3 regions of the Streptomyces sp. YGL11-2 genome follow, and region 1 is predicted to be linked to each of the others. Evidence: predicted binding sites of a transcription regulator. Region 1 holds the regulator's gene; each other region holds the start of a gene.

What was found. Region 1 encodes HrcA, which represses chaperone genes, less so after heat shock. Its sites were predicted from a motif close to TTNGCACTCNGNNNNNCNGAGTGCNAA; they were not measured.
Region 2: the regulator HrcA is predicted to act here: its motif matches at 3,916-3,942, upstream of groES (co-chaperone GroES).
Region 3: the regulator HrcA is predicted to act here: its motif matches at 1,843-1,869, upstream of groL (chaperonin GroEL).

Annotation. Positions count from the first base shown of each region.
Region 1 is NZ_JBNHIN010000009.1:225,513-232,254, reverse strand. It holds gene ACO1BR_RS13515 (nitronate monooxygenase) at 1-535, opposite strand, end outside; gene dnaJ (molecular chaperone DnaJ) at 623-1,762, opposite strand; gene hrcA (heat-inducible transcriptional repressor HrcA) at 1,763-2,779, opposite strand; gene ACO1BR_RS13500 (MBL fold metallo-hydrolase) at 3,055-3,789, shown strand; gene ACO1BR_RS13495 (DUF3097 domain-containing protein) at 3,936-4,769, shown strand; gene ACO1BR_RS13490 (DUF1876 domain-containing protein) at 4,845-5,120, shown strand; gene hemW (radical SAM family heme chaperone HemW) at 5,365-6,597, opposite strand; gene ACO1BR_RS13480 (SpoIIE family protein phosphatase) at 6,711-6,742, opposite strand, start outside.
Region 2 is NZ_JBNHIN010000011.1:101,941-108,682, reverse strand. It holds gene ACO1BR_RS15300 (SDR family NAD(P)-dependent oxidoreductase) at 1-299, opposite strand, end outside; gene ACO1BR_RS15295 (hydroxyacid dehydrogenase) at 507-1,550, shown strand; gene groL (chaperonin GroEL) at 1,702-3,327, opposite strand; gene groES (co-chaperone GroES) at 3,462-3,770, opposite strand; gene ACO1BR_RS15280 (FtsW/RodA/SpoVE family cell cycle protein) at 4,179-5,603, shown strand; gene ACO1BR_RS15275 (THUMP-like domain-containing protein) at 5,684-6,742, shown strand, end outside.
Region 3 is NZ_JBNHIN010000019.1:87,815-94,556, reverse strand. It holds gene groL (chaperonin GroEL) at 93-1,715, opposite strand; gene ACO1BR_RS22440 (cold-shock protein) at 2,128-2,331, opposite strand; gene ACO1BR_RS22435 (MoaD/ThiS family protein) at 2,773-3,051, opposite strand; gene thrC (threonine synthase) at 3,124-4,401, opposite strand; SAM riboswitch class I at 4,419-4,571, opposite strand; gene ACO1BR_RS22425 (glucosyl-3-phosphoglycerate synthase) at 4,744-5,730, shown strand; gene ACO1BR_RS22420 (alpha,alpha-trehalose-phosphate synthase (UDP-forming)) at 5,780-6,742, shown strand, end outside.

The DNA.
Region 1 (6,742 bases):
GGCCGCCCGCCTCCACGCCCTGCACGCAGACCGCGTCGGCGCCGGACCACTGCGCGGCCTGCGCCTCGGCGGCCGTGGTGACCGTGACGACGGTGTACGTGCCGACCTTGGCGAAGCCGTCGAGGACCGCCCGCGAGGGGCAGCCGAAGGTGAACGAGACCAGCGGCACCGGATCCTCGCGCAGGATCGCGAGCTTGGCCTCGTACCCGTCGTCACAGGGGCCGTCGATGTCGCCGAGCTCGGTCTCGTACCAGGCGGCCTCGCCCGCGAGTTGCTCGCGGTAGACCTCGACGGCGGACGTGTCGGCCAGCGAGGGCTGCGGCATGAAGAGATTGACGCCGAAGGGGCGGTCGGTCAGCGCCCGGAGCTGTTTGATCTCCTGGTACATGCCGTCGGCGGTCTTGTACCCGGCGGCGAGGAAGCCGAGCCCGCCGGCCTGGCAGACCGCCGCGGCCAGCTCGGACCCGGAGGCGCCGCCCGCCATCGGGGCCTGCACGATGGGGTGACGGCAGAGAGCGGTGAGCGCGGTGGGCATGACCACATCGTGTCACGCCCACCGCCCTGCCCCGAACCGGGGCAGGGCCGCGAAGTGCGGAACAGCCGGCCGGGGTACGCCGTGTGCCTACCGCCCGTTGAACGCGTCCTTCAGGCGGGAGAAGAGGCCCTGCTGGCCGGGCTGGAACTGCCCGGTGGGCCGTTCCTCGCCGCGCAGCTTGGCCAGTCGGCGCAGGAGTTCCTCCTGCTCGGGGTCGAGCTTCGTCGGGGTCTGGACCTCGACATGGACGATCAGATCGCCCCGGCCGCCGCCGCGCAGATGCGTCACGCCCCGCTGGTGCAGCGGGATCGACTGGCCGGACTGGGTGCCGGGCCGGACGTCGACGTCCTCCATCCCGTCCAGCGTCTCCAGCGGGCACTTCGTGCCCAGCGCCGCCGCCGTCATCGGGATGGTCACCGTGCAGTGCAGATCGTCGCCGCGCCGCTGGAAGACCGAGTGGGGCAGCTCGTGGATCTCGACGTAGAGGTCGCCGGCGGGGCCGCCGCCGGGGCCGACCTCGCCCTCACCGGCCAGCTGGATGCGGGTGCCGTTGTCGACGCCGGCCGGGATCTTGACCGTGAGCGTACGGCGCGAGCGGATCCGGCCGTCGCCCGCGCACTCGGGGCACGGGGTCGGCACGACCGTGCCGAAGCCCTGGCACTGCGGGCACGGCCGGGAGGTCATGACCTGGCCGAGGAAGGACCGGGTGACCTGCGACACCTCACCGCGACCGCGGCACATGTCACAGGTCTGCGCCGACGTCCCGGGCGCCGCGCCCTCGCCGCTGCAGGTCGTGCAGACCACGGCGGTGTCGACCTGGATGTCCTTGGTCGTGCCGAACGCCGACTCGCTGAGCTCGACATCGAGGCGGATCATCGCGTCCTGGCCGCGGCGGGTCCGCGAGCGCGGTCCGCGCTGCGACGCCGTGCCGAAGAACGCGTCCATGATGTCGGAGAAGTTGCCGAAGCCCGCGCCGAAGCCGCCCGCGCCGCCGCCGGCACCGCCGGACTGCGACAGGGGGTCGCCGCCGAGGTCGTAGACCTGCTTCTTCTGCGGGTCGGAGAGGACCTCGTAAGCGGCGTTGATCTCCTTGAACCGCTCCTGGGTCTTGGGGTCCGGGTTGACATCCGGGTGCAGCTCGCGCGCCAGCCGCCGGAATGCCTTCTTGATCTCGTCCTGCGAGGCATCGCGCCGTACGCCCAGGACCGCGTAGTAATCCGTGGCCACTTACGACTCCGCCAGGATCTGTCCGACGTAACGTGCCACTGCGCGTACCGCTCCCATCGTTCCGGGGTAGTCCATGCGGGTCGGTCCGACCACGCCCATTTTTGCGACGGCCTCGTCGCCCGAACCGTAGCCGACGGCGACGACCGAGGTGGACGTCAGGCCCTCATGAGCATTCTCATGCCCGATACGTACGGTCATGCCCGAGTCCTTGGCCTCCCCGAGCAGCTTGAGCAGCACCACATGCTCCTCAAGGGCTTCCAACACCGGCCGGATGGTCAGTGGGAAATCATGCCCGAAGCGCGTGAGATTGGCGGTACCGCCGATCATCAGCCGCTCTTCGGTCTCCTCCACCAGAGTCTCCAGCAACACCGACAGTACTGTCGAGACCGTGCCGCGGTCGTCCTGCTCGAAGGACTCCGGAAGATCCTGCACCAACTGCGGCACGTCCGTGAACCGCCGCCCGACGACACGGCTGTTGAGCCGGGCCCGCAGGTCCGCCAGGGACATCTCGCCGAACGGCGACTGGCAGTCGACCAGCCGCTGCTCGACCCGTCCGGTGTCCGTGATCAACACCAGCATCAGCCGCGCCGGGGCCAGCGCCAGCAGCTCGACGTGCCGGACCGTGGACCGCGTCAGGGAGGGGTACTGCACGACCGCGACCTGCCGGGTCAGCTGCGCCAGCAGCCGAACCGTCCGGCCGACCACGTCGTCGAGGTCGACGGCGCCGTCCAGGAAATTCTGGATGGCGCGCCGCTCCGGGCTGGACAGCGGCTTGACGCCGGCCAGCCTGTCGACGAAGAGGCGGTATCCCTTGTCGGTCGGGATCCGCCCGGCGCTGGTGTGCGGCTGGGCGATGAAACCCTCGTCCTCCAGGGCCGCCATGTCGTTGCGCACGGTGGCCGGGGAGACCCCGAGCTTGTGGCGCTCGGTGAGCGCCTTGGAGCCGACCGGCTCCTCCGTGCCGACGTAGTCCTGGACGATGGCGCGCAGCACTTCGAGCCTGCGTTCGCTGAGCATCCCGCGCACCTCCAGTCCGGCCGTCCCGCCGTGTGTCGTCTCTCCTGGCACTCACATCAGCCGAGTGCCAGACCCAGTAAGTGTACGGCCGGGTAGCACGGATGCGGCAAGGGTGAGCGTGGTGGGGAGTTGCCCGGGACCGCGGAATCCGACCCCGGGAGCGCCCCTTGGCGCCCCCCGACCGCTGCCCGGCAGGCCCTGGCCGGCACCCGGTCCGGGCCGCCGGAACGGCCGACCGTCGCGCAACGCTATCGCGATGGCGCTAGCGTCTCGGTATGCGCACTGCATGGGAAGAGGCAGGCTGGGAACAGCTCGACGACGGTGTCGCCCGGCGCCGGATGCCCGGCTGGGACGAAACGATCGGGGTGATCGCCGGCACCGCCGGGGTCATGATCGTCGACACCGGCGCCACCCTCCGCGACGGCGCCGCACTGCGCCGCACCATCCGCGGCGTACTGGGCCGGGACGTGACACACATCGCACTGACCCACCCGCACTTCGACCATGTGCTGGGCACCGCCGCCTTCGCGGGCGTCGAGGTGTTCGGCGCGGCCGGGCTGGGCGAGCTGCTGCGGCGCAGCAAGGACGAGCTCCGGCATTCCGCGGTGCGGCACGGTGTCGACCGGGACGCCGCCGCGGAGGCCGCCGACCTGCTGGTCACGCCGCACCACCACGTCCACGGCGAGCTGACCGTCGACCTCGGCGACCGGCAGGTGCTGCTGGCCAACGTCGGCCCCGGCCACTCCGCGCACGACCTGGCCGTCCTGGTGCCCGGCCGGCACGGCTCCCCGGAGATCGTCTTCTGCGGCGACCTGGTGGAGGAGTCGGGCGAGCCGCAGGCCGGGCCGGACGCGCTCCCCCAGCAGTGGCCCGCCGCCCTGGACCGGCTGCTCGCCCTGGGCGGCGAGGACGCGGTGTACGTGCCGGGCCACGGCGCCGTCGTCGACGCCCGCTTCGTGCGCGCCCAGCGCGACGCCCTCGCCGCCCGGTTCGGCCCGCCGCCGTCCTGAGCGCCGTTCTGAGCTGCCGCCCCGCACCGCTCTCCGCTTCCGCCGCTCCCCCCTTCCGCCCACCGGTCCGGCCGGTCGGTCAGTCCCACTGGTCCGGCCGGTCAGGACGGTCGGCCCGCAGAAGTCCGTCCACAGAACAGGCCCTCATGCAGAACAAGCACTACAGCCCCGACCTCACTCCCCCGTGGAAGAAGCAGCAGCCGGCGCCCGAAGTGCCCGCCGATCCCGATCTGGTCGTCGAGGAGGTCACCACGGGCTACTGCGGCGCGGTGATCCGCTGCGAGAAGACCGCCGAGGGGCCGACGGTCACGCTGGAGGACCGGTTCGGCAAGCAGCGGGTCTTCCCGATGGCGCCGCGCGGCTTCCTCCTGGAGGGCAGGGTCGTCACGCTCGTACGCCCCCGGAGCCGCCCCGCGCCGAGCGGTCCGGCGCGGACCGCCTCCGGGTCGGTCGCGGTCCCCGGCGCCCGCGCCCGGGTCGCGCGGGCCGGCCGCATCTACGTGGAGGGGCGGCACGACGCCGAACTGGTCGAGCGCGTCTGGGGCGACGACCTGCGCATCGAGGGCGTGGTCGTGGAATATCTGGAGGGCATCGACGACCTCCCGGCGATCGTCCGCGCCTTCTCCCCCGGCCCGGACGCCCGGCTCGGCGTCCTGGTCGACCATCTCGTGCCCGGCTCGAAGGAGTCCCGGATCGCGGCCGAGGTGACCGGTGCGCACGCGCTGGTCGTCGGCCACCCGTACATCGACGTCTGGGAGGCCGTGAAGCCGTCCTCGGTGGGCATCGCGGCGTGGCCGGCCGTGCCGCGCGGCCAGGACTGGAAGACCGGGGTGTGCCGGGCGCTGGGCTGGCCGGAGAACACCGGCGCGGCCTGGCAGCGGATCCTCTCCGGCGTGCGGTCGTACAAGGACCTGGAGCCGTCCCTGCTGGGGCGGGTCGAGGAGCTGATCGACTTCGTGACGGCCCCGGAGGGGGCGTAGCCGGGCCCGGGGCATGTGGTGCGCCGGGGCCGTGGCGAGCGCACGCTGGTAGCAGCGATTCCGGAGGTGACCGTCATGTTGAAGACCGTTGTCGGATGGCATGTCGAGCTGGAATTCGAGGAGGACACCCACCGCACCCGGGCCGCCGCGCTGGTCCGGCTGCCCGACGGGACCGAGGTGCGGTCCCATGGTTATGCCAGCCGCCACCCCGCCGACGGGAACCAGCCCCGGGTCGGCGAGGAGGTCGCGGGCGCTCGGGCGCTCAACGACATGGCGATGCAGCTGCTGACCAAGGCCCACGACGAGATCGACCAGGAGTCGGGGCGGCAGTCACGCCCGCTGACCCACTGACGTGCCCCCCTGACCCGCTGGCCCACGCCCACTGGCCCACTGGCCCACTGGCCCACTGGCCCACTGACGTACGATGCCCCGCCGACCTGTCCGTGATCCGCTGAAGTGCCGTGCTGCGCCGACCCGTTGAACTGGTGACCCGGTGGCCCGATAGCCGTCGCGTGCCCGGCGGCCGGGCGGTCCGGCCGCACCGGCCCCGCGAGGGCCCGCCGGTCACTCCCCTCAGTCCACCCGGCCCGTCCCCTCAGTCCACCAGGTCTCGCACCACCGCGTCCGCCAGCAGCCGCCCACGCAGCGTCAGCACCGCGCGTCCCGCCTCGTACGGGCCGGGCTCCAGGAGGCCGTCGGCCAGTGCGCGGGCGGCGGCGCGGGCGCCCGCGGGGGCGAGGAGGGAGAGCGGGCAGCCGGCGGCGAGGCGGAGCTCCAGGAGGATGCGCTCGACGCGGCGGTCCTCGTCCGGGAGGACCTCGCGACCGGCGCCCGGGGAGCGGCCCTCGGCGAGGGCCTGGGCGTAGGCGCCGGGGTGCTTGACGTTCCACCAGCGGACACCGCCGACGTGGCTGTGCGCGCCGGGGCCGGCGCCCCACCAGTCGGCGCCGGTCCAGTACAGCTCGTTGTGGCGGCAGCGGGCGGCCTCGGACGTGGCCCAGTTGGAGACCTCGTACCAGGTGAAGCCGGCGGCGGTGAGCCGGTCCTCGGCGATCAGATAGCGGTCGGCGTGCACGTCGTCGTCGGTCATCGGGATCTCGCCGCGGCGGATCCGGCGGGCCAGCCGGGTGCCGTCCTCGACGATCAGCGCGTACGCGGAGACGTGGTCGGGGCCGGCGCCGATGGCCGCGTCGAGGGAGGCCCGCCAGTCGTCGTCGGTCTCGCCCGGGGTGCCGTAGATCAGGTCGAGGTTGACGTGCGCGAAGCCGGCCGCGCGGGCCTCGGCGACGCAGGCTTCGGGGCGGCCCGGGGTGTGGGTGCGGTCGAGGATCTTCAGGACGTGCTGCCGGGCGCTCTGCATGCCGAAGGAGACGCGGTTGTAGCCGGCCGCGCGCAGCTCGGCGAGATAGCGGGGGTCGACGGAGTCCGGGTTGGCCTCGGTGGTGATCTCGGCGCCGGGGGCCAGGCCGAACTCGTCGCGGAGGGCGGCCAGCATCCGGCCGAGGTCGGCGGCCGGCAGCAGGGTCGGGGTGCCGCCGCCGACGAAGACCGTCTGCACGGGGCGGGGGTCGTCGCCCAGCACCTTGCGGGCCAGACGGATCTCCTCGACGACCGTGTCGGCGTAGGTCTCGCGGGAGGCCGGGGCGCCGCCGGAACCGCGCAGCTCGCTCGCGGTGTAGGTGTTGAAGTCGCAGTAGCCGCAGCGGGTCGCGCAGTACGGCACGTGCAGGTAGAAGCCGAGGGGCCGGCCGGCGGCGCCGGTCAGCGCATGGCGGGGCAGCGCCCCGTCCTCGGGCATCGGCTCACCGTCTGGCAGTGCGGAAGGCATGGGGTCCATTGTCCGTCATGCGGCGGCGGTCCCGGCTCGGCTCCGGCGGCGGCCCTCGTCACACGCCCGACCCGCCCGGGGGGCCGCTCCGCCCCTGAGCCGTCGGGCAGTCCCTAGGGCACCCCGTTCGCCGCCGCGCGGGTCG
Region 2 (6,742 bases), on a different contig from region 1:
ATCGGGACTTCGAGGTATTCGCCCTTGTTGCCGAAACCGGCGTTGTTGACCAGCAGGTCCACCGGGTGCCGGGAATCGCCGAGCCGCGCCTCGACGGCGGCGATGCCCTCCTCGGTCGACAGATCGGCGCTCAGCACCTCCGCCTCGATGCCGTGCCGGTCGTGCAGTTCGGTGGCCTGCTCCCGCAGCCGCTTCTCGTCGCGGGCCACCAGCACCACGCTGTGGCCGTCGCTCGCGAGACGGCGGGCGAATGCGGCGCCGATGCCGGCCGTCGCTCCTGTGATCAATGCAGTCGTCATACCGGCACGGTATCCGGGTCGGGGCGGCCGGTCGTCCTTGCCCGGTGCGGCGTTCCCGCGCCGGCACGGCCGGAGTTCGCCGCCGGCGGGCGGCGGACGGGGGTCGGCGGGGCCGCCCCGGGGTAGTCCCCCCGCACGGACGGAACCCCGCGGCAGCGCCGGCCCCACCGGTCGGCCACCGCCCGACCCAGGAGGACCGTTCACCCCATGCGCCCCGCCACGGACACCCCCCGCACCGCCCGCCGCCCGGCCCTGCTGCTGTCCATGGGCCCCGGCGTCGCCGAGCGGCTGCTCGACGACCGGCACCACGCGCGGATCGAAACCCTCGCCCATACGGACTCCCGCCTCGTGGCGCACCGGCTGGCCGACCCCGCGCCCGAGGTCGCCACGGCCCTCGCCGAGGCGGAGGTGCTGCTCACGTGCTGGGGCGCACCACGGCTCACGGCGGAGGTGCTGGCCACGGCCCCCCGGCTGCGGGCCGTCGTGCACGCGGCCGGATCGGTCAAGCACCATGTCACGGACGCCTGCTGGGCCCGGGGCGTCGCGGTCGCCTCGGCCGCCGCCGTCAACGCGCTGCCGGTCGCCGAATACACCCTCGCCGCCATCCTGTTCGCCAACAAGCGGGTGCTGCACGCGGCCCACCGCTACCGCGCGCTGCGCACCGCGCACGACTGGCCGCGGGAGCTGGCCGGCGCCGGCAACCACGGCCGCACCGTGGGCATCGTCGGCGCCTCCCGTATCGGCCGCCGGGTGATCGAGCTGCTGCGCCCCTTCGCGCTGCGGGTGCTGCTGTACGACCCGTTCGTGGACGGCGCGGAGGCGGACCGGCTCGGTGTGGTGGCGGCGCCGCTGGACGAGGTGTGCGCCGGGAGCGACATCGTCAGCGTGCACGCCCCCGCGCTGCCCGCCACCCGGCATCTGATCGGCGCCCGCCAGCTCGCCCTGATGCCCGACGGCGCCACGCTCATCAACACCGCGCGCGGCTCGCTGGTCGACGAGGCGGCCCTGCTGCCCGAGCTGCGCAGCGGGCGGCTGGCCGCCGTACTGGACGTCACCGAGCCCGAACTCCCGCCCCCGGACTCGCCGTTGTACGAGCTGCCGAACGTGCTGCTGACCCCGCATGTCGCCGGTTCGCTGGGCGGCGAGCTGCACCGGATGGCCGATCACGCGCTGGACGAGCTGGAGCGGTACGCCCAGGGGCTCCCGTTCGCCGACCCGGTACGGCCGGAGGGGCTGGCGCACTCGGCCTGACGGCCCGGTGGCCCGCGGCGCCCGGAGGCTCACCGCGGCCCGGCGGCGGCGCGGCGGGGGCCCGGCGGCCGCCGCGGCACCATGGCCGAGGCCCGGCCCCGCGGTGGCGGGACCGGGCCTCGGTGGGAGCTGACGCGTACGCGGTCAGGGGTCAGTGCGCGTGGCCGTGACCGTGACCGCCGTCGGCGGCCTCCTCCTCTTCCTTCTTCTCGACGACCAGGGTCTCGGTCGTCAGCAGCAGGGAGGCGATGGAGGCGGCGTTCTCCAGGGCGGAGCGGGTGACCTTGACCGGGTCGATGACGCCGGCCTTGACCAGGTCGCCGAACTCGCCGGTCGCGGCGTTGAAGCCGTTGCCCTTGTCCAGCTCGGCGACCTTCGAGGTGATGACGTAGCCCTCAAGGCCGGCGTTCTCGGCGATCCAGCGCAGCGGCTCGACGGCGGCGCGGCGGACCACGGCGACACCGGTGGCCTCGTCGCCGTCCTTGCCGAGGTTGCCGTCCAGGATCTTGACGGCGTGGACGAGCGCGGAGCCGCCACCGGAGACGATGCCCTCCTCGACCGCGGCGCGGGTCGCGGAGATGGCGTCCTCCAGACGGTGCTTCTTCTCCTTCAGCTCGACCTCGGTCGCGGCACCGACGCGGATGACGCAGACGCCGCCGGCGAGCTTGGCGAGGCGCTCCTGGAGCTTCTCGCGGTCCCAGTCGGAGTCGGTGCTCTCGATCTCGGCCTTGATCTGGGCGACGCGGCCCTGGACGTCCTCGGAGTTGCCACCGCCGTCGACGATGGTGGTGTCGTCCTTGGTGACGGTCACGCGGCGGGCGGTGCCCAGCACGTCCAGACCGGCCTGGTCGAGCTTGAGGCCGACCTCCTCGGCGATGACGGTGGCACCGGTGAGGGTGGCCATGTCGCCGAGCATCGCCTTGCGGCGGTCACCGAAGCCGGGGGCCTTGACGGCCACCGCGTTGAAGGTGCCGCGGATCTTGTTGACGACCAGGGTCGACAGGGCCTCGCCCTCGACGTCCTCGGCGATGATCAGCAGCGGCTTGGAGGCGCCGGCCTGGATGACCTTCTCCAGCAGCGGCAGCAGGTCCTGGATCGAGGAGATCTTGCCCTGGTGGATCAGGATGTACGGGTCGTCGAGGACGGCCTCCATACGCTCCTGGTCGGTGACCATGTACGGCGAGAGGTAGCCCTTGTCGAAGGCCATGCCCTCGGTGAAGTCGAGCTCCAGGCCGAAGGTGTTGGACTCCTCGACGGTGATGACACCGTCCTTGCCGACCTTGTCCATCGCCTCGGCGATCAGCTCGCCGACCTGCTGGTCCTGCGCGGACAGCGCGGCGACGGCGGCGATGTCGGCCTTGTCGTCGATCGGGCGGGCGGTGGCGAGCAGGTCGTCGGAGACGGCCTTGACCGCGGCGTCGATGCCCTTCTTCAGGGCGGCCGGGGAGGCGCCGGCGGCGACGTTGCGCAGCCCCTCGCGGACCAGCGCCTGGGCCAGCACGGTCGCGGTGGTGGTGCCGTCACCCGCGATGTCGTTGGTCTTGGTCGCCACCTCCTTGACGAGCTGGGCGCCCAGGTTCTCGTACGGGTCCTCGACCTCGACCTCGCGGGCGATGGTGACACCGTCGTTGGTGATGGTCGGCGCGCCGAACTTCTTGTCGATGACGACGTTGCGACCCTTGGGGCCGATGGTCACCTTGACCGTGTCGGCAAGCTTGTTGACGCCGCGCTCAAGGGCGCGACGGGCGTCCTCGTCGAACTTCAGGATCTTCGCCATGGCTGCTTCAAGTCCTCTCGTTGCGATCGTCGGCCTCGCCGCCGTGACCGCTCTCGCTCAGACGAACTGCGCCCCTGCCCCGGTCGGTGAGAACGCGGGAACCAGGGGCGCAGATCAGGGCAAAACTGGGTGAATTACTTCTCGATGATCGCGAGCACGTCGCGAGCCGAGAGAACGAGGTACTCGTCGCCTTCGTACTTCACCTCGGTGCCGCCGTACTTGCTGTAGAGCACGACGTCGCCGACCTTGACGTCGAGCGGCAGGCGCTCGCCGTTCTCGAAGCGGCCCGGGCCCACGGCGAGGACGGCGCCCTCCTGGGGCTTCTCCTTCGCGGTGTCCGGGATGACCAGGCCCGAGGCCGTGGTCTGCTCGGCGTCGAGCGGCTGGACCACGATGCGGTCCTCAAGCGGCTTGATGGCAACCTTGGAGCTGGTGGTCGTCACGATCCGACCTCCCCCTTCGGAGATCTCACGGGGTTAACTGTCTGAGGTGGCGACCAGGTGGATCCGTCGTCGCGGGTGCCGGACCTGCCCGTCGCTGTGTTGGCACTCCCCGGTGGAGAGTGCCAACGCTGAGACTATGACGCCGTTAGCACTCGGTCAAGCGGAGTGCCAGCGCGCCGGGGACGCGTACCGTGTCCCTGTCGACGGCCGCCGGGTGGACTCGGACACACCTTGCTGTTCCGCTGCAACCAGGCCCGGCGATGCCCCGTCTAGCTCCCCGGACCGCTGACAACCGGGCCAAGACCCGGCCGCACCGCGGCCCTGACCATCGATGGCGGAGGAACCGTGCGTGGACTGACCAGCGCCCCCCAGGATCCCGGGGGCCCGGAAAGCGACGCCGAGCGCACCATGACGTTCGCGGCGCTCGCGCAGGCCCCGAACCGCCGGCGAACCGAAGCCTGGCTGCTCGGCTTCGTCGTCCTGATCACCGTCTTCGGCTACGCCTACACCGAGCTGTCGATGAAGGACTCGCTGCCCGGCGGGCTGGCCGGCTTCGCGGTCAGCATGTTCTTCGTCGCGCTGGTCCCGCACCTGGTCGTCCGCCGCTTCGCGCCGCGCGCCGATCCGCTGATCCTGCCGCTGGCCACGCTGCTCACCGGCATCGGCCTGGTGCTGCTGCACCGGCTGGACATCACGTACGCGGAGAAGCCGCGGCTGAAGATCGGGCAGGCGGCCACCGGACAGCTGGTGTGGACGGTCATCGGGGTCGCGGTCTGCATCGTGATCCTGATGGTGCTGCGCGACCACCGGATCCTGCAGCGCTACATCTACCTGACGATGGCGGTCGCGCTGGTGCTGCTGATGGCGCCGGCCTTCTTCGGCGCGGACATGTACGGCGCCAAGCGCTGGATCCTGCTGGGGCCGCTGTCGCTGCAGCCCGGCGAGTTCGTGAAGATCATGATCGTGGTGTTCTTCGCGGGGTACCTCACGGTCAGCCGCGATGCGCTGGCGCTGTCCGGGCGCCGGGTCATGGGCATGCAGCTGCCGCCCGGCCGGCAGCTCGGGCCGATCTTCACGATCTGGGTCATCAGCCTGCTGGTGCTGGTCTTCGAACGGGACCTGGGCACCTCGCTGATCTTCTTCGGCGTCTTCGTGATCATGCTCTACATGGCCACCGAGCGCACCAGCTGGGTGATCTGCGGTCTGGCCATGGCCGTGGTCGGCGCCGGCGTCGTCGGCTCCACCGAGCCGCACGTCAAGGGCCGTGTGATGGCCTGGCTGCACCCGATGGACATCTTCCTGCCGCCGAACCAGCGGCCGCCGGGCCTGATCTCCGACCAGGCCGCGCAGGCGCTGTTCAGCTTCGGCAGCGGCGGTATCGGCGGCACCGGCCTGGGCCAGGGCCACCCCGAGCTGATCGGCTTCGCCGGCAACAGCGACTTCATCCTCACCACCGTCGGCGAGGAGCTGGGGCTGGCCGGAGTCATGGCCGTCCTGCTGCTGTACGCACTGCTCGCCCAGCGCGGGCTGCGGGTGGGGCTGACCGCCCGCGACCCGTTCGGCAAGCTGCTGGCGGTCGGGCTCTCCGGGGCGCTGCTGCTCCAGGTCTTCGTCGTCACCGGCGGCGTCACCGGCCTGATCCCGCTCACCGGCAAGGCGCTGCCGTTCCTCGCCAAGGGCGGTTCGTCGCTGGTCGCGAACTGGGTGATGGTGGCGGTACTGCTGCGGGTCAGCGACAGCGCCCAGCGGCGGCGCGAGCCGGTCCGCCCGGCGCCGGCCGCGGACGCCACCCAGCGGGTGCGCCGGATCACCGGCGGCGAGCCCGAGGCGTAGGGCCCAGGCACCCCAGGTGTAGGGCCCAGGCACCAGGCCCGACGCGGGCTCGGCCGGGCGGCTGGCCCACAATGGTGCAGATGACCGACCTCGACACCTTCGCCGCGCTGCTCACCCCCGAGGGGCAGGCGCTGCTGGACGAACTGCGGCACCTTGGCGCCGCGGACGAGCTGGCCGCCGCGACCCGGCTGCGCCGCGACCACCCCGCACCGCTGGTCTCCGCCGCCATCGGGCAGGCGCAGCTGCGGCGCCGGGCGGCAGCCAAGTTCGGCGCGGACGCCGAGCGGATGTACTTCACGCCCAACGGCGTCGAGCAGTCCACCCGCACCTCCGTCGCCGCGCACCGCGCCGCCCGGCTGGCCGGGCTCGGGGTCCGTACGCTCGCCGACCTGTGCTGCGGCGTCGGCGGCGACGCGCTGGCGCTGGCCCGCGCCGGGATCCGGGTGCTGGCCGTCGACCGCGACCCGCTGGCCTGCGCGGCGGCCCGGGCGAACGCCGCGGCGCTGGGGCTCGCGGAGCTGATCGAGGTGCGCTGCGCGGAGGTGACGGAGGTGGACACCGCCGGGTACGACGCGGTGTTCGTCGACCCGGCCCGGCGCAGCAAACCCCGCGGCGGCCGCATTTTCGACCCGGAGGCGTACTCCCCGCCGCTGTCGTGGGCCGTCGAGACGGCCCGTACGGCGCGGTACGCGGCGCTGAAGATCGCGCCCGGAGTGCCGCACGAGGCGCTGCCCGACGACGCGGAGACGGAGTGGATCTCCGACGCGGGCGACGTGAAGGAGGCCGTCCTGTGGTTCGGGACGGGCGAGGGCGGCGGCCGGCGGGCCACCCTGCTGCCCTCGGGGGCGTCCCTGCTGGGCGCCGGGCTGCCCGACCCGGAGCCGGGCCCCGTCGGCGGCTGGCTCTACGAGCCGGACGGCGCGGTGATACGGGCGCATCTGGTCGCCGATGTCGCCCAGGAGGTCGACGGGCGGCTGATCGATCCGACGATCGCGTATGTGACGGCGGATCAGCTGGTGCCGACGCGGTACGCGACCGCGTACGCGATCACCGATGTGCTGCCGTTCAACGTCAAGAAGCTGAAGGCACTGCTGCGGGAGCGCGGGGTCGGCGTCGCGGTGATCAAGAAGCGCGGGTCC
Region 3 (6,742 bases), on a different contig from region 1:
TGCGGGGAGGGGGAAACGCCGCCGGGGCGGTACCCCCTGGGAGAGGAGGTACCGCCCCGGCGAACGAGCGGACGGTGATCAACCGAAGTCGATCAGAAGTCCATGTCACCGCCCGGCATGCCGCCCGGAGCGGCCGCGGCGGCCTTCTCCGGCTTGTCGGCGATGACGGCCTCGGTGGTGAGGAACAGCGCGGCGATCGACGCGGCGTTCTGCAGCGCGGAGCGCGTCACCTTGGCCGGGTCGATGATGCCCTCGGCGATCATGTCGACGTAGTCGCCGGTCGCGGCGTTCAGGCCGTGACCCGGGGTCAGGTTGCGCACCTTCTCCACGATGACGCCACCCTCAAGGCCGGCGTTCACGGAGATCTGCTTGAGCGGGGCCTCCAGGGCCAGCTTCACGGCGGCGGCACCGGTGGCCTCGTCGCCGTCCAGCTCCAGCTTCTCGAAGACCGAGGAAGCCTGCAGCAGGGCCACGCCACCGCCGGCGACGATGCCCTCCTCGACGGCCGCCTTCGCGTTGCGAACGGCGTCCTCGATGCGGTGCTTGCGCTCCTTGAGCTCGACCTCGGTCGCGGCACCGGCCTTGATGACGGCCACGCCGCCGGCCAGCTTCGCGAGGCGCTCCTGGAGCTTCTCGCGGTCGTAGTCCGAGTCGCTGTTCTCGATCTCGGCGCGGATCTGGTTGACCCGGCCCTGGACCTGCTCGCTGTCGCCGGCACCGTCGACGATGGTGGTCTCGTCCTTGGTGATGACGACCTTGCGGGCGCGGCCGAGCAGGTCGAGACCGGCGTTCTCCAGCTTGAGGCCGACCTCCTCGGAGATGACGGTGCCACCGGTGAGGATGGCGATGTCGCCGAGCATGGCCTTGCGGCGGTCACCGAAGCCCGGGGCCTTGACGGCGACGGACTTGAAGGTGCCACGGATCTTGTTGACGACCAGGGTCGACAGGGCCTCGCCCTCGACGTCCTCGGCGATGATCAGCAGCGGCTTGCCGGACTGCATGACCTTCTCCAGGAGCGGCAGCAGGTCCTTCACGCTGCCGATCTTGGAGTTGACGATGAGGATGTAGGGGTCCTCAAGCGCCGCCTCCATGCGCTCCATGTCGGTCGCGAAGTACGCCGAGATGTAGCCCTTGTCGAAGCGCATACCCTCGGTGAGCTCCAGCTCCAGACCGAAGGTCTGGGACTCCTCGACGGTGATGACGCCTTCCTTGCCGACCTTGTCCATGGCCTCGGCGATCAGCTCGCCGATCTGCGGGTCGGCGGCGGAGATGGACGCGGTGGAGGCGATCTGCTCCTTGGTCTCGATCTCCTTGGCCTGGTCGAGCAGCGCACCGGAGACGGCCTCGACGGCCTTCTCGATGCCGCGCTTCAGGGCCATCGGGTTGGCGCCGGCGGCGACGTTGCGCAGGCCCTCGCGGACCAGCGCCTGGGCGAGGACGGTCGCGGTCGTCGTGCCGTCACCGGCGACGTCGTCCGTCTTCTTCGCGACCTCCTTGACCAGCTCGGCGCCGATCTTCTCGTACGGGTCCTCCAGCTCGATCTCCTTGGCGATGGAGACACCATCGTTGGTGATCGTGGGGGCGCCCCACTTCTTCTCAAGGACGACGTTGCGGCCCTTGGGGCCGAGGGTGACCTTGACGGCGTCGGCGAGCTGGTTCATACCGCGCTCAAGGCCGCGCCGCGCCTCCTCGTCGAACGCGATGATCTTGGCCATGTGAAGTGGTCCTCCCGGACTGGGGTGGAGAAAGCTCGGACCGCGCTGGCGCCCGCGACGGACGGCCTGCATGCCTTGTGGTTCCTTGCCCCACCCGGCCTGCGGGCCTCACCGACCCGGTCCATATTCAGCACTCTCACGGGGAGAGTGCTAACGCAATGATTAGCACTCGACCCTGTCGAGTGCAAGCGCCCACCGTCCCGTCCACACTCCCGAGCCCGCCCCGTGCGCCCGCCCCGCCCCGGCCGCGCGCCGTGCGCCGCCCCGGACCCGCGCGCCGGGGCCCGCCGCGCGCCGGTCGGTACATCCGCGCCCTGGCGGGCAGCGGCCGCGAGGCAGCAAAAGGGCAGCAGGAAGGCCCGCACCCCATGGGTAGGGTGCGGGCCTTCCCGACGCGCAGTCGGTCGCCGCCTCAGGCGCTGACCCGAACCATGTCCGCCTGCGGCCCCTTCTGGCCCTGCGAGATCTCGAATTCGACCCGCTGACCCTCCTCAAGGGTGCGGTAACCGTCCATCTGGATCGCGCTGTAGTGGACGAATACATCCGCACCACCGTCGACCGCGATGAAGCCGTACCCCTTCTCCGCGTTGAACCACTTGACGGTGCCCTGAGCCATGCCTAACTCCCCTATTACTGGCCCTTGCACAGGACCGCACTCCGCGGACCCGGGTCAGACCTCACCCCGCGAATGGGGGTGTGCGCCGGAACGCGTCGACCGCCGCTGAATGTATCTGGACCGATGCCCAGCGCAACAGGTCAATCGGACGAGAATTCCGGCGGCAGGGAATCGGCAATATGACCGGAAGTCACAATTTTCCGGTGCAATTCGGGCCGGGAATAAGCCACGTAAGCGACAAAGACCGCGCACAGTTTGGGCACAACTCACCGCGGTCTCATATGCGTTCGGCACGCGCGCGGAGATAGGCCGAGGGGGATCGCCCCAATGGTATCCCCTTTCACAACGCGGAATTGCCCCGTCCGTTTATGCCGGACGGGGCAATTTCGGTCAAGCAACGCAAGAGTTGGCGCAAATTAGGCGCCAAATGCGGCAGATCGCTCAGCAGCCTCCGGCGACCGCGGGAATGATCGAAACGCCCGCACCGTCCGGGGTGGGGGTCTGAAGGCCCTGCTCGAAGCGGACGTCGTCGTCATTGACGTAGACGTTCACGAACCGGCGGAGCTTGCCCGCGTCGTCCAGCACACGGGCCGCGATGCCCTGGTGGTTCTTCTCCAGGTCGGCGATCACCTCGGAGAGGGTCGCGCCCTTGGCGGCCACCTCGGCCGCGCCGCCGGTGTACGTACGGAGGATGGTGGGGATGCGGACCTTGACGCTCATGGTTCTGCCTTCCAGCGGGTGCGGGGTAGGACTGTGGAGGCTGCCCGGCGGCAGCGTAGGGGCGAAAGCGGCTCAGCCGGCCAGGCCGGCCGTGCGGAACGCGTCCAGGTCGGGGCGGATGGTGGCCGTGGGACCGGCGGCGACGGCGTCGAGGGTCTTCAGGCCGTCACCGGTGTTCAGCACGACCGTGGTCAGCGACGGGTCGAGCACACCGCTCTCGATCAGCTTCCTGGTCACGCCGACGGTCACCCCGCCCGCGGTCTCCGCGAAGATCCCCTCCGTACGGGCCAGCAGCCTGATCGCGTCCACGATCTGCTCGTCGTCGACGTCCTCGACCGCACCGCCCGTGCGGCGCGCGATGTCGAGCACGTACGGACCGTCGGCCGGGTTGCCGATCGCCAGCGACTTGGCGATGGTGTTCGGCTTCTGCGGCCGTACGACGTCGTGCCCGGCCTTGAAGGCGGCCGACACCGGCGAGCAGCCCTCGGCCTGCGCACCGAAGATCTTGTACGGCCGGTCCTCGACGAGGCCAAGGGCGATCAGCTCCTTGAGCCCCTTGTCGATCTTGGTGAGCTGGGAGCCGGAGGCGATCGGGATGACGATCTGGTCCGGCAGCCGCCAGCCCAGCTGCTCGCAGATCTCGTACGCCAGCGTCTTGGAGCCCTCGCCGTAGTAGGGGCGGAGGTTGACGTTGACGAAGCCCCAGCCCTCGCCCAGCGGGTCGCCGATGAGTTCCGAGCAGAAGCGGTTGACGTCGTCGTAGTTGCCCTCGATGCCGACCAGGTCGCCGCCGTAGACCGCGGCCATCACGACCTTGCCGGCCTCCAGGTCGTGCGGGATGAAGACGCAGGACTTGAAGCCCGCGCGGCGCGCGGCGGCGCCGACCGCACCGGCCAGGTTGCCGGTCGAGGAGCAGGACAGGGTGGTGAAGCCGAAGGCGCGGGCGGCCTCGACGGCGATCGCGACGACCCGGTCCTTGAAGGAGTGGGTCGGGTTGCCGGAGTCGTCCTTCACGTACAGGCCGCCGGTGACGCCCAGTTCGGCGGCGAGCCGGTCGGCCTTGACGAGCTTGGTGAAGCCGGGGTTGAGGTTCGGCTTGTCGGCCACGTCCGCGGGGACGGGGAGCAGCGGGGCGTAGCGCCAGATGTTGTCGGGGCCGGCCTCGATCCGCTTCTTCAGGCTCTCGGGGTCGCCGGTCGGCAGCTCGTAGGCGACTTCGAGCGGGCCGAAACATTCCTGGCACGCGAAGATCGGGCCGAGGTCGAAGCGCTGCCCGCACTCGCGGCAGGAGAGCGCGACGGCGGGGCCCAGAGCGACAGACGGAGTGGATTCGGTGACGTGCACAGCCATGGAGGCGAGGCCCTTTCTCCTCATCTTCCTCACGACGCATCTCGCCGTGAGACGGATTTGGCACCTTCCCTAGCCGGGAGCCTCGCGCGCAGTGCGTGCTGCGGCGGAGACCGACTGGAGGGTTGCCGGGGCTTCAACGGGCCGTATCCCTCTGCCCCTCTGGATGAGCGGTATGGCGCTGGGCGGACCCAGGCGTTTGTGGCGCGGCGACCCCGACATGCGAGGGCGATCCGCGTTGTTCAAGACTGTAACCGAAGGCGCTGACGGTTGAGATAGTCGTCCGAACCGCGAGATGGATCACAGCGGTCGCCCCCGGGGCGCCCATCGAGGAGTGTCGTAGACGTGCTGGAAGAGGTGGAGCGCTGGCTCGGCAGCCGCTCCTGGTCCGCCGCGGACCGGCCGCTGGAGCAGCTGTTGGAGGCGAAGCGCCAGACGGGCCGGACGGTGAGCGTGGTGCTGCCCGCGCTCGATGAGGAGGCCACGGTCGGCGCCATCGTCGCCACGATCCGGGCCGAGCTGATGACCGCCGACGTCCCGCTGGTCGACGAGCTGGTGGTGCTGGACTCGGGCTCCACCGACCGCACCGCCGAGGTCGCCGCCGAGGCCGGCGCCCGGGTCGTCCACCGGGACAGCGTGCTGCCCCGGATTCCGGCCGTGCCCGGCAAGGGCGAGGTCCTGTGGCGCTCCCTTCTGGTCACCACCGGCGACATCGTCTGCTTCGTGGACGCCGACCTGCGGGAGTTCTCCGCCGGCTTCGTGTCCGGGATCGTCGGCCCGCTGCTGACCGATCCGGAGATCCACTTCGTCAAGGCGATGTACGACCGGCCGCTGGAGACCGGGGCCGGGTCGGCGGCGGCCGGCCCGGGAGGGCGTCCCGGAGTCGAGCAGGGCGGGCGGGTGACCGAGCTGGTGGCCCGGCCGCTGCTGAATCTGCACTGGCCGCAGCTGGCCGGCTTCGTGCAGCCGCTGGGCGGCGAGTACGCGGCCCGCCGTTCGCTGCTGGAGCGGCTGCCCTTCCCCGTCGGGTACGGGGTCGAGCTGGGGCTGCTGGTGGACGCGCTGCACACCGTCGGGCTGGACGCGCTGGCGCAGGTGGACGTGGGGGTGCGCAAGCACCGCCACCAGGGCGGGCAGGCCCTCGGGCGGATGGCCGCGGCGATCTACCGGACCGCGCAACTCCGGCTGGCCCGGGGTCACTTGGTGCGCCCCCGGCTCACCCAGTTCGACCGCGGCGAGCACGGCTTCGTGCCGCGGACGACGGATGTGGACACCGAGGAGCGTCCGCCGATGGCCGAAATCCCCGAATACGCGGAACGGCGGGCGGCCTGAGGGGCGATCCGTACGTTTGCGCGGATCGGTCAGTGGTTAATGTCGCGACATGGTCTCCGAGCGCAGTGCGGTCCAGCCAGGTGCCGAGGTTCTCGTCGCGTCCAACCGTGGGCCGGTGTCGTACGCCCTGGGAGAGGACGGGGAGCTGACCGCGAGGCGGGGCAGCGGGGGGCTGGTGTCGGGGCTGTCGGCGATCGGCCCGGAGACGGACGCGGTGTGGGTGTGCTCGGCGCTGGGGGACGGTGACCGGGAGGCGGTGCGGCGGACCGGTGGGCTGCTGGATACCGCGGACACCGGTGGACAGCGCGTCCGGATGCTGGACATCGCGGCCGATGTGCACGCCGCCGCGTACAACGGCATCGCCAACTCCGTGCTGTGGTTCGTGCACCACATGCTGTACCAGACGCCCCTGGAGCCGGTGTTCGACGCGGACTTCCGCGGCCAGTGGGCGGCGTACGAGGCGTACAACGCGGCGTTCGCCACCGCGCTCGCGGACTGTGCGAGCCCGGGGGCGGCGGTGCTGGTGCAGGACTACCACCTGGCGCTGGTGCCGGGGATGCTGCGCGAGGTGCGGCCGGACGTCCGCATCGCGCACTTCTCGCACACGCCCTGGGCGCCGCCGGAGTACTTCGCGATGCTGCCCGACGACATCCAGCGGCAGCTGGTGCTGGGGATCCTCGGCGCGGACCGGGCGAACTTCCTGACCGGGCGGTGGGCCCGGGCGTTCACGGCCTGCTGCGAGCAGGCGCTGGGCGGGGACTGCACGGCGCACTGGCCGCGCCACGAGGCGCCCAGCGTCATCGCGATGCCGCCGGACCGCACGGCGCACCGGACCAGGATCGGGGTGCACGGCCTGGGCGCCGATGCGGAGTTCCTGCGGGAGCGGTCGCGGCAGGCCGATGTCGAGGAGCGGATGGCGGCGCTGCGGGAGCAGATCGGCGGGGCGGACCGGAAGACGATCGTCCGGGTCGACCGGACGGAGCTGTCCAAGAACATCGTGCGCGGACTGCTC